3 regions of the Serratia sp. Nf2 genome follow, and region 3 is predicted to be linked to each of the others. Evidence: predicted binding sites of a transcription regulator. Region 3 holds the regulator's gene; each other region holds the start of a gene.
The links. Region 3 encodes PurR, which represses purine synthesis genes. Its sites were predicted from a motif close to CANGCAAACGTTTGCNTG; they were not measured.
Positions count from the first base shown of each region.

Region 1: a site for PurR is predicted at 1,649-1,666, ahead of guaB (IMP dehydrogenase). Genes of this name have one in related genera too.
Region 2: a site for PurR is predicted at 1,498-1,515, ahead of C9411_RS19530 (amino acid aminotransferase). Genes of this name have one in related genera too.

Region 1 is NZ_PYTW01000010.1:90,457-93,687, forward strand. It holds gene C9411_RS20550 (TIM-barrel domain-containing protein) at 1-177, shown strand, start outside; gene xseA (exodeoxyribonuclease VII large subunit) at 181-1,557, opposite strand; gene guaB (IMP dehydrogenase) at 1,728-3,191, shown strand.
Region 2 is NZ_PYTW01000009.1:175,541-178,771, forward strand. It holds gene C9411_RS19525 (MBL fold metallo-hydrolase) at 1-164, shown strand, start outside; gene C9411_RS19530 (amino acid aminotransferase) at 242-1,432, opposite strand; gene ompC (porin OmpC) at 1,677-2,804, opposite strand; gene asnS (asparagine--tRNA ligase) at 3,106-3,231, opposite strand, start outside.
Region 3 is NZ_PYTW01000003.1:143,512-146,742, forward strand. It holds gene sodB (superoxide dismutase [Fe]) at 69-647, shown strand; gene C9411_RS08465 (YnhF family membrane protein) at 709-798, opposite strand; gene purR (HTH-type transcriptional repressor PurR) at 1,123-2,148, shown strand; gene punR (DNA-binding transcriptional activator PunR) at 2,145-3,089, opposite strand; gene punC (purine nucleoside transporter PunC) at 3,213-3,231, shown strand, end outside.

The sequences.
Region 1 (3,231 bases), on a different contig from region 3:
GATGCGCTGTGGCTGCGCTGGGAAATGCGCTGCGACCCTCAGCGCATCATGCTGGATATCACGACGGAAGGGCGTTTCCGCCCGGCCTGGCGCACGCTGACGCTCAGCCTGCCGGAAGGCGAGACGCGCGCGCTGTGGGTGAACGGCGAACCGGGCGAGCGTTTTACGCTGGAGTAGGGGCTACTCGGCCGCGCGTTTCTTGCGCGGCTTCTTGGCGACGGTGATGGTTTTCACCTCGCTTTCCACCCAGCCATCCTGCAGGCGGGTTTTCAGCAGTTCGCCGACCTGCGCCTGTTTGGTGGTTTTCAGCAGCTCGCCGCGCGGGGTTTGCGTCACGCTGTAGCCGCGCGCCAGCGTCGCCAGCGGGCTGACGGTTTCCAGTTGGCTGCAGGCCACGCCGAAGCGCTGGCGGTAGGCGTTGAGCTGCCGCTCCATCGCCTGCTGCAGGCGGTATTCCTGCTGCTGCACGCGCTGTTGGTAGCGGTGAATGCGGCCCTGCGGCTGCACCTGTGCCAGCCGCTGCTGGGCGCGTTCGCTGCGGCGGGCGGCCAGGCGCAGCTGTTGCTGCATGCCGTCTTCCATCCGGCGCTGCAGCTTGAACAGCAGCGTCTGCTGGCGCGCCAGGCGCAGATGCGGATGCTGCTGCTGTAAACGGTGATGAATGCGGGTGAACTGCTGCTGGCGCTGCGCCAGGTAGTAATCCATCGCCATCTCCAGCCGCTGCTGCTGCGACTGCAGTTGGCGCAACAGCTCAAGCTGATTGCGGCTGACCAGTTCGGCGGCGGCGGATGGGGTCGGCGCGCGCAGATCGGCGACGAAATCGGCGATGGTGACGTCGGTTTCATGGCCGACGGCGCTGACGATCGGAATGCGGCTGGCGAAGATCGCCCGTGCCACGCGTTCGTCGTTGAAGCTCCACAGATCTTCCAGCGAACCGCCGCCGCGGCCGACGATCAGCACGTCGCATTCATCGCGGCGGTTGGCGGTCTCGATGGCGCGCACGATCTGCATCGGCGCTTCCGCGCCCTGCACCGAGGTGGGATAGATGACGATCGGCAGCGACGGATCGCGCCGCTGCAAGACCTGCAGAATATCGTGCAGCGCCGCGCCGCTGGCGGAGGTGATCACCCCGACGCGTTTGGCCGGGGCGGGCAGCGGCTGCTTGAACTGCTGATCGAACAGCCCTTCGGCGCTCAGGCGCTGTTTCAGCTGCTCGAACTGTTGCTGCAGCAGGCCGTCGCCGGCGGGCTGCATGCTCTCGGCGATCAGCTGGTAGTCGCCGCGTGGTTCATACAGCGTGATGCTGGCGCGCACCAGGACCTGCTGGCCGTTTTGCGGCCGGAAAGTGACGCGGCGGTTGCTGTTGCGGAACATCGCGCAGCGCACCTGGGCGCGGTCGTCTTTCAGCGTGAAATACCAGTGGCCGGAGGCGGGCTGGGAGAGGTTGGAGATCTCGGCGGAGAGCCAAATCTGCCCCATTTCCCTTTCCAGCAGTTGGCGAACCGTCTGATTGAGGCGGCTTACGGTAAAAATGGAAGGCGAAACAGGTAGCGACATGTGACCCAGATCAAATTTCAAAACAATCACTTAATTGGTCGATACTACATGGCTGAAAAAGGTAATCAAGACTTTTTGTAAGAAAGTGCTGGAGGCAACCGATTCCGCTCTGTATAATGCCGCGGCAATATTTTATCTTTTTCACAGCCCACCCTGGTGAGATATTGCCCATGCTACGTATCGCTAAAGAAGCTCTGACGTTTGACGACGTCCTCCTGGTTCCAGCCCACTCCACGGTTCTGCCTAACACCGCAGAGCTCGGCACTCAACTGACCAAAACCATCCGCCTGAACATCCCTATGCTGTCCGCAGCCATGGATACCGTTACCGAATCCGGCCTGGCCATCGCGCTGGCGCAGGAAGGCGGCCTGGGCTTCATCCACAAAAACATGTCCATCGAGCGCCAGGCTGAAGAAGTCAGCCGCGTGAAGAAGCATGAAAGCGGCGTAGTTACCGACCCGCAGACCGTTACCCCATCCACCACGCTGCAGGAAGTGAAAGAGCTGACCGCCCGCAACGGCTTCGCCGGTTACCCGGTCGTGACCGAAGACAACGAGCTGGTCGGCATCATCACCGGCCGCGACGTGCGCTTCGTGACCGATCTGACCCAGCCGGTCACCGCGGTCATGACGCCAAAAGATCGCCTGGTCACCGTGAAAGAAGGTGAAGCGCGCGACGTGGTGCTGCAGAAGATGCACGAAAAGCGCGTAGAAAAAGCGCTGGTGGTGGACGACAGCTTCCACCTGTTGGGTATGATCACCGTTAAAGACTTCCAGAAAGCGGAACGTAAGCCGAACGCCTGTAAAGACGAGCACGGCCGTCTGCGCGTAGGCGCGGCGGTCGGCGCCGGCGCCGGCAACGAAGAGCGCGTTGACGCGCTGGTGGCGGCAGGCGTTGACGTCCTGCTGATCGACTCCTCGCACGGCCACTCCGAAGGCGTGCTGCAGCGCATCCGCGAAACCCGCGCCAAATACCCGGATCTGCAGATCGTCGGCGGCAACGTCGCGACCGCAGCGGGCGCCAAAGCGCTGGCTGAAGCCGGCGTGAGCGCGGTGAAAGTGGGTATCGGCCCTGGCTCCATCTGCACCACCCGCATCGTGACCGGCGTGGGCGTACCGCAGATCACCGCCATCGCCGACGCGGTGGAAGCGCTGGAAGGCACCGGCATTCCGGTTATCGCCGACGGCGGCATCCGCTTCTCCGGCGACATCGCCAAAGCGATCGCCGCAGGCGCATCCTGCGTGATGGTCGGCTCCATGCTGGCGGGCACCGAAGAATCCCCGGGCGAAATCGAGCTGTATCAGGGCCGTTCGTTCAAGTCTTACCGCGGCATGGGCTCGCTGGGCGCGATGTCCAAAGGCTCTTCCGACCGTTACTTCCAGACCGATAACGCCGCCGACAAACTGGTGCCGGAAGGTATCGAAGGCCGCGTCGCCTATAAAGGCATGCTGAAAGCCATCGTCCACCAGCAGATGGGCGGCCTGCGCTCCTGCATGGGCCTGACCGGCTGCGCCACCATCGACGATCTGCGCACCAAGGCGGAGTTCGTGCGCATCAGCGGCGCCGGCATTCAGGAAAGCCACGTGCACGACGTGACCATCACCAAAGAGTCGCCGAACTACCGCATGGGCTAATGCCTTAACCTCTCCTGAGTGAGAGGCCGGGGTGGGGCGC
Region 2 (3,231 bases), on a different contig from region 3:
ACTTCCCGCGCGGTGACCATCAGGCACTGATTACCTCTATTCGCACCAAGCTGCTGCCGTTGGGCGACGATATGCGCTTTATTCCTGGCCACGGCCCGATGTCGACCTTTGGCCACGAGCGCCAGACCAACCCGTTCCTGCGCGAAGAGCCGGCGGTGTGGTAGCGATTATTTCCCGGCAGAAATAATCAAGGGCGCATAGAGCGCCCTTTTTTTATGATTTATGGCCTGCGTCGATGCTTTTAGAGCACGGCGACGATGGCTTCACATAGCGGCGCCATGTTGTCCGGCGTCATGCCGGCCACGTTCACCCGGCCCGAGTTCACGGCGTATACGCCGAACTCTTCGCGCAGACGCAGCACCTGTTCTTTGGTCAGGCCGCTGAACGAGAACATGCCGTTCTGCTGGATAATGAAGCTGAAGTCCTGTTGCGCGCCTTTCTCCTGCAGGGTGTTCACGAACAGCTGACGCATGCGGTGAATACGCTGGCGCATGTCGGTCAGCTCCTGTTCCCACATTGCGCGCAGAGCGTCGTTGCCCAGAATGGTGGCGACCACGGCCGCGCCGTGCGACGGCGGGTTGGAGTAGTTGGCGCGAATCGCCGCTTTCACCTGGCTGAAGGCGCGATCGGCGGTTTCGGCATCGGCAGCCACAATGGTGCAAGCGCCGACGCGCTCATTGTACAGACCGAAGTTTTTCGAGTAGGAGCTGGCGACGATCAGCTCTTGATGTTTGGCGGCGAAAATACGCAGGCCCTGCGCATCCTCTTCCAGACCGTTGGCGAAGCCCTGGTAGGCGAAGTCGAACAGTGGCAGCCAGCCATTGGCCACGGAAAGCTCAGCCAGTTGTGCCCACTGCTCCGCCGTTGGATCGATACCGGTCGGGTTATGGCAGCAGCCGTGGAACAGCACGACATCACCGGCCTGGGCCAGTTTCAGGCTGTTCAGCAGGCCGTCGAAATCCAACGCGTGGTTGGTGGCGTCGTAGTAGGCGTATTCCAGCACTTCCAGGCCCACGGCGCTAAAGACGTTCTTGTGGTTCGGCCAACTTGGGTTGCTGATCCAGATGCGTTTGGCGCTGGTCTGGTTAGCGATGAAGTCTGCCGCCACGCGCAGGCCGCCGGTGCCGCCTGGCGTCTGTGCGGTGCGCGCGCGACGATCGGCGACGATCGGGCTCTCTTTACCGAACAGCAGCGCTTGCGTGCAACTGGCGAACGCCGGGATGCCTTCAATACCGAGATAGTTTTTGGTGGTCTCATTTTCCAGCAGATACTGCTCAGCTTTTTTTACGCTGGTCAGCACCGGGGTTTTACCGGTTTCGTCTTTATAAACGCCAATCCCTAAATTGATTTTATTCGGGCGGGCGTCGGCGCGGAAAATGTCGGTCAGGCCCAGGATCGGGTCGGCGGGTGCGGCGGTGATTTTTTCAAACATGTCAGGTGCTTCCAAATCTCGGAGTTAAGCAGACAGAAGCATCAGGGTAACGCCAGTTATCGGCTTTGCCAACCGTTTGCGACAAAAACACCGCGATCTTGTGAAGGGGGAGTATTAGGCAGAAAAAATGATGGGGAAGGAGAAATCGGCAGGATAAAAAGTTACCGGCTGACACAAACAAAAACAGGGCCGAAGCCCTGTTTTTTAACTTAGCCGACGGTAAACCGCCGTTAAGCGAGACAACTTAGAACTGGTACACCAGACCAACAGCGACGATATCGTCGGTAGCGGTGCCGGTTGCTTTGGTGAACTCGTTGTCATCCAGCAGGTTGATTTTGTAATCAACGTAGGTGGACATGTTTTTGTTGAAGTAGTAAGTGGTACCAACAGAAACATATTTAACCAGATCTTGGTCAGAACTTACGCCTGGGACGTTCAGGTTTTTACCTTTAGACTGCAGGTAAGACACTTCTGGACGCAGACCGAAGTCGAACTGGTACTGAGCAGTCACTTCGAAGTTCTGAGTTTTGCTCGCGAAGCCACCGCACTTGTCATCGGTAGCTGCACAGCCAGCACCGAAGTTGCCGCCGCCGAACGGAGTCATGTTACGGGTTTCTGCGTACATTGCCGCCAGGTAAACGTTGTTGGCGTCGTATTTCGCGCCCACGGTCCATGCGTCAGCCTTGTCGCCACGCTCGTTGGAACGCAGTTTCTGGTCGTCGGTACGGTTGGAAGAAGCGTATGCAGCGCCGAAGCTTACGCCTTCGCCGATGTCATAAGTAGAGGAGATACCCCAGCCGTCGCCGTTTTGTTTCTTAACGTTACGACCGTCGTTCTGGTTTTTGCCCTGGTATTGCAGAGCGAAGTTCAGACCGTCAACCAGACCGAAGAAGTTGTTGTTACGATAAGTCGCAACGCCGTTGGTACGGCCGGTCATGAAGTTGTCGGAGTAGGTGTAAGTATCGCCACCGAACTCTGGCAGCATATCGGTCCAGCCTTCTACGTCGTACAGTACGCCGTAGTTACGGCCGTAGTCGAAGGAGCCGTAGTCAGCGAATTTCAGACCAGCGAAGCCCAGACGGGTTTTGGTGCCTTCGGTGCCCTGAGACTCGGAGTGGTTAGCCTGGACGTTGTATTCCCACTGGCCGTAACCGGTCAGTTGGTCAGTAATCTGAGTTTCACCTTTGAAGCCGAAACGAACATAGGTCTGATCGCCGTCGTTACCTTTGTCGTCGGAGAAGTAGTGCAGACCGTCAACTTTGCCGTACAGATCCAGCTTGTTGCCGTCTTTGTTGTAGATTTCAGCTGCGTTTGCTGCACCAGCAGCCAACAGAGCCGGGATAACCACTGCAAGAATGTTGCGCTTCATCATTATTACCCTCATTGGTGTTATTCGGACACCTTTGCCACTGCCGCCAATAATTCTTTGGGAACTATTGTTGATAGATTGGTGTCGTCCTGTGTCTGAACGCAGTGTTCCATTCACAGGCGGGTTAATCTAGGACGAAAATGATACCAATGTCCCAATCAGGTTGCAAAAGGAAAGTATGTGTAACCAAATGTAATTTTTCGGGAACTTTGTGACGTGCGTCAATATTAAAAAATGCGAAAGGCCAGCGAGGCTGGCCTTTGTTTTGTAACGAAATCGTTTAAAAAACGTTTGATCGTATGAATTAGAAGCTTGCGTTACGTGGTGTGCGTGGGAACGGGATTACATCGCGCACGTTTTGCACGCCGGTGACATAGGCGATTAAACGTTCAAAGCCCAGGCCGAAACCGGAATGCGGCACGGTACCGTA
Region 3 (3,231 bases):
ACAATAAAAAACGGCCCATATGACTCTCGCCCCGGCGGGAAGCGAATGGCGCTGTAAAGGAGGAAGCAATGTCGTTTGAATTACCTGCATTACCGTATGAGAAAAACGCGCTCGAGCCGCACATCTCCGCCGAGACCCTGGAATACCACTACGGCAAACACCACAACACCTACGTGGTTAACCTGAACAACCTGGTGAAAGGCAGCGAATTCGAGGGCAAATCGCTCGAAGAGATCATCAAGACCTCTGACGGCGGCGTCTTCAACAACGCCGCGCAGGTGTGGAACCACACCTTCTACTGGCACTGCCTGTCGCCACAGGGCGGCGGTGAACCGCAGGGCGAACTGGCGGTGGCGATCGTCAAATCCTTCGGCTCCTTCGCTGCGTTCAAAGAGCAGTTCACCGATGCCGCAGTGAAAAACTTCGGTGCCGGCTGGACCTGGCTGGTGAAAAAACCGGACGGCGCGCTGGCGATCGTCAACACCTCCAACGCGGCCACCCCGCTGACCGGTGAAGACAAACCGCTGCTGACCGTTGACGTGTGGGAACACGCGTATTACATCGATTACCGCAATGCGCGTCCAAAATACCTGGAAAACTTCTGGGCGTTGGTCAACTGGACCTTCGCCGCGGAAAACCTAGCGTAAGCGCAGGTTCTGAGGTGATGAGGCGCAGCCAGGCTGCGCCTTTTTTATAACCGGGGGTAAATCAGTTCAACGCGGCAACGAAGCTGAAAGCGATAATGACCGCCAACGCGCAGACGGTGGTGAACAGCGACATCTTCAATTCGGTATCCATGACAACTCCTTTAAAATGGGCTTTCCTAAGGATAAAAGGCGCACAATTAGTACGTCAAATCATTTTCCCACAGTTCGCCGATAAAATCTTGTTATCATTTCCCGGTTTATAATCTCGATTACCTCTTCCACTTTTGTTCAATATGCGACAAAATTCGCAGTTCACAACTGCGTACCGGCATCCATGCCCCTCCTGATTAAGCGCTGAAGACTTCAACACACTAAAAACTCAGTTTTCGCTTCTCTGGAGAAGGATCTACGTAGGCAAACGATTAACATCACACTTACATGCTGTAAACATGTGAGTTCAGGAGTCATTCCTTACATGGCAACGATTAAAGATGTGGCCAAACGCGCGGGCGTTTCCACCACCACCGTTTCGCACGTCATCAATAAGACTCGTTTCGTCGCCGAAGAGACCAAAGCGGCCGTGTGGGCCGCCATCAAAGAACTGCACTACTCGCCGAGCGCCGTGGCGCGCAGCCTGAAAGTCAATCACACCAAGTCGATCGGCCTGCTGGCCACCTCGAGCGAAGCGCCCTACTTTGCCGAAGTGATCGAGGCGGTGGAAAACAGCTGCTACAGCAAGGGCTACACCCTGATCCTGTGCAACTCACACAATAATATGGATAAGCAGCGCGCCTATCTGGCGATGCTGGCGCAAAAACGCGTCGACGGCCTGCTGGTCATGTGCTCCGAGTACCCCGATCAGCTGCTGGGCATGCTGGAAGACTACCGTAATATCCCGATGGTGGTGATGGACTGGGGCGCTGCGCGCGGCGACTTCACCGATACCATCATCGATAACGCGTTCGAAGGCGGCTATCTGGCCGGCCGTTACCTGATCGAGCGCGGCCACCGCGATATCGGCGCCATTCCGGGCCAGCTGTCGCGCAACACCGGCGGCGGCCGTCATCAGGGCTTTATGAAGGCGCTGCAGGAAGCGCATATCGACATCCGCGAAGAGTGGATCGTCCAGGGTGACTTTGAGCCGGAGTCCGGCTACAAGGCGATGCACCAAATCCTGTCGCAAAAACAGCGGCCGACCGCGGTATTCTGCGGCGGCGACATCATGGCGATGGGCGCCATCTGCGCGGCCGACGAGCTGGGGCTGCGGGTGCCACAGGATATTTCTGTGATCGGCTATGACAACGTGCGCAACGCCCGCTACTTCACCCCGGCGCTGACTACCATTCACCAGCCGAAAGAGCGTCTGGGCGAAATGGCCTTCACCATGCTGCTGGATCGCATTATCAGCAAACGCGAAGAGTCGCAGGTGATCGAAGTGCATCCGAAGCTGATCGAACGCCGCTCGGTCGCCGACGGCCCGTTCATCGACTACCGCCGCTAATCCCCCGCGCCGGAAGCCTGCGCGGCTTCCGGTTCCACCTCGCTCAGCCACTCCTGATTCAGCGTTTCCCCATCGCCCAGATACGCCAGCAGCCAGCTCATCGCCGGTGACGGTTTATCCTGCTGCCAGGTCAGGCAGCAAGGGCTGGCAGGAAACGGCTGCTGCAGCTGCAACGCCTTCAACTCACCGCGCTGCACCCGCGGCAGCGCCCGATGCGCCGGCATCATGCCGACGCACAGCCCGGCGCACAAACAGTCGAGCGCCGAAGTCCAGTCCGGCACCACCAGCCGCCGCTGGTTATCCAGCGTCCAGGTGACGCGCTTGGGCAGATTGCGCGAGGTGTCCTCCAGGCAAAGCGAAGGATACGGCCGCAGCTGATCGTCATTCAGCGGCCCCGTCAACTGCGCCAGCGGATGTTGCGGGCTGACCACGCACAGCCAGTTCATATAGCCCATGTCGCGGAAGGCGAAGCCGCCGCCGACCGGCACCGCACGGGTGGCACCGATCGCCATATCCGCCCTGCCGTCCACCAAGGCATCCCACACGCCGTTGAACACCTCGGGTTGCAGCATCAATTCGACGTCGGGGAAATGACGGTAGAAATCCAGCACCAGTTGGCGGCTGCGCTGCGGTTTGACGATGATGTCGACCGCGATATTCAGCTGGCCGCGCCACCCGTTAGCCACCTGCTGACAGTGGCGGCGAGTGTCGAGCATTTTTTTGATAACAACTCGCGCATCCTTGATAAACAACGCGCCGGCCGGCGTCAACTCCACGTCGCGGTGACGCCGCTCAAACAGCGGCACCGCCAGCCATTGCTCCAGCTGCCGTACGGTATAGCTCACCGCCGACGGCACCCGGTGCAGCTCCTGCGCCGCCGCGCTGAAACTGCCGGTACGCGCCACTGCGTCGACCACTTCAAGAGAATATTCAGACCACATCGCTTTGCCTTCAATTTTTTTAACAGCACTTTGCAAATATTACCGTTTCACAAGCAGAGATCCAGCCGGATACACTGGCCGGCGCTAAAAACCTGCGACACTAAAATATTAACGAGAAATACCATGCGAAATTCCTTTGGCT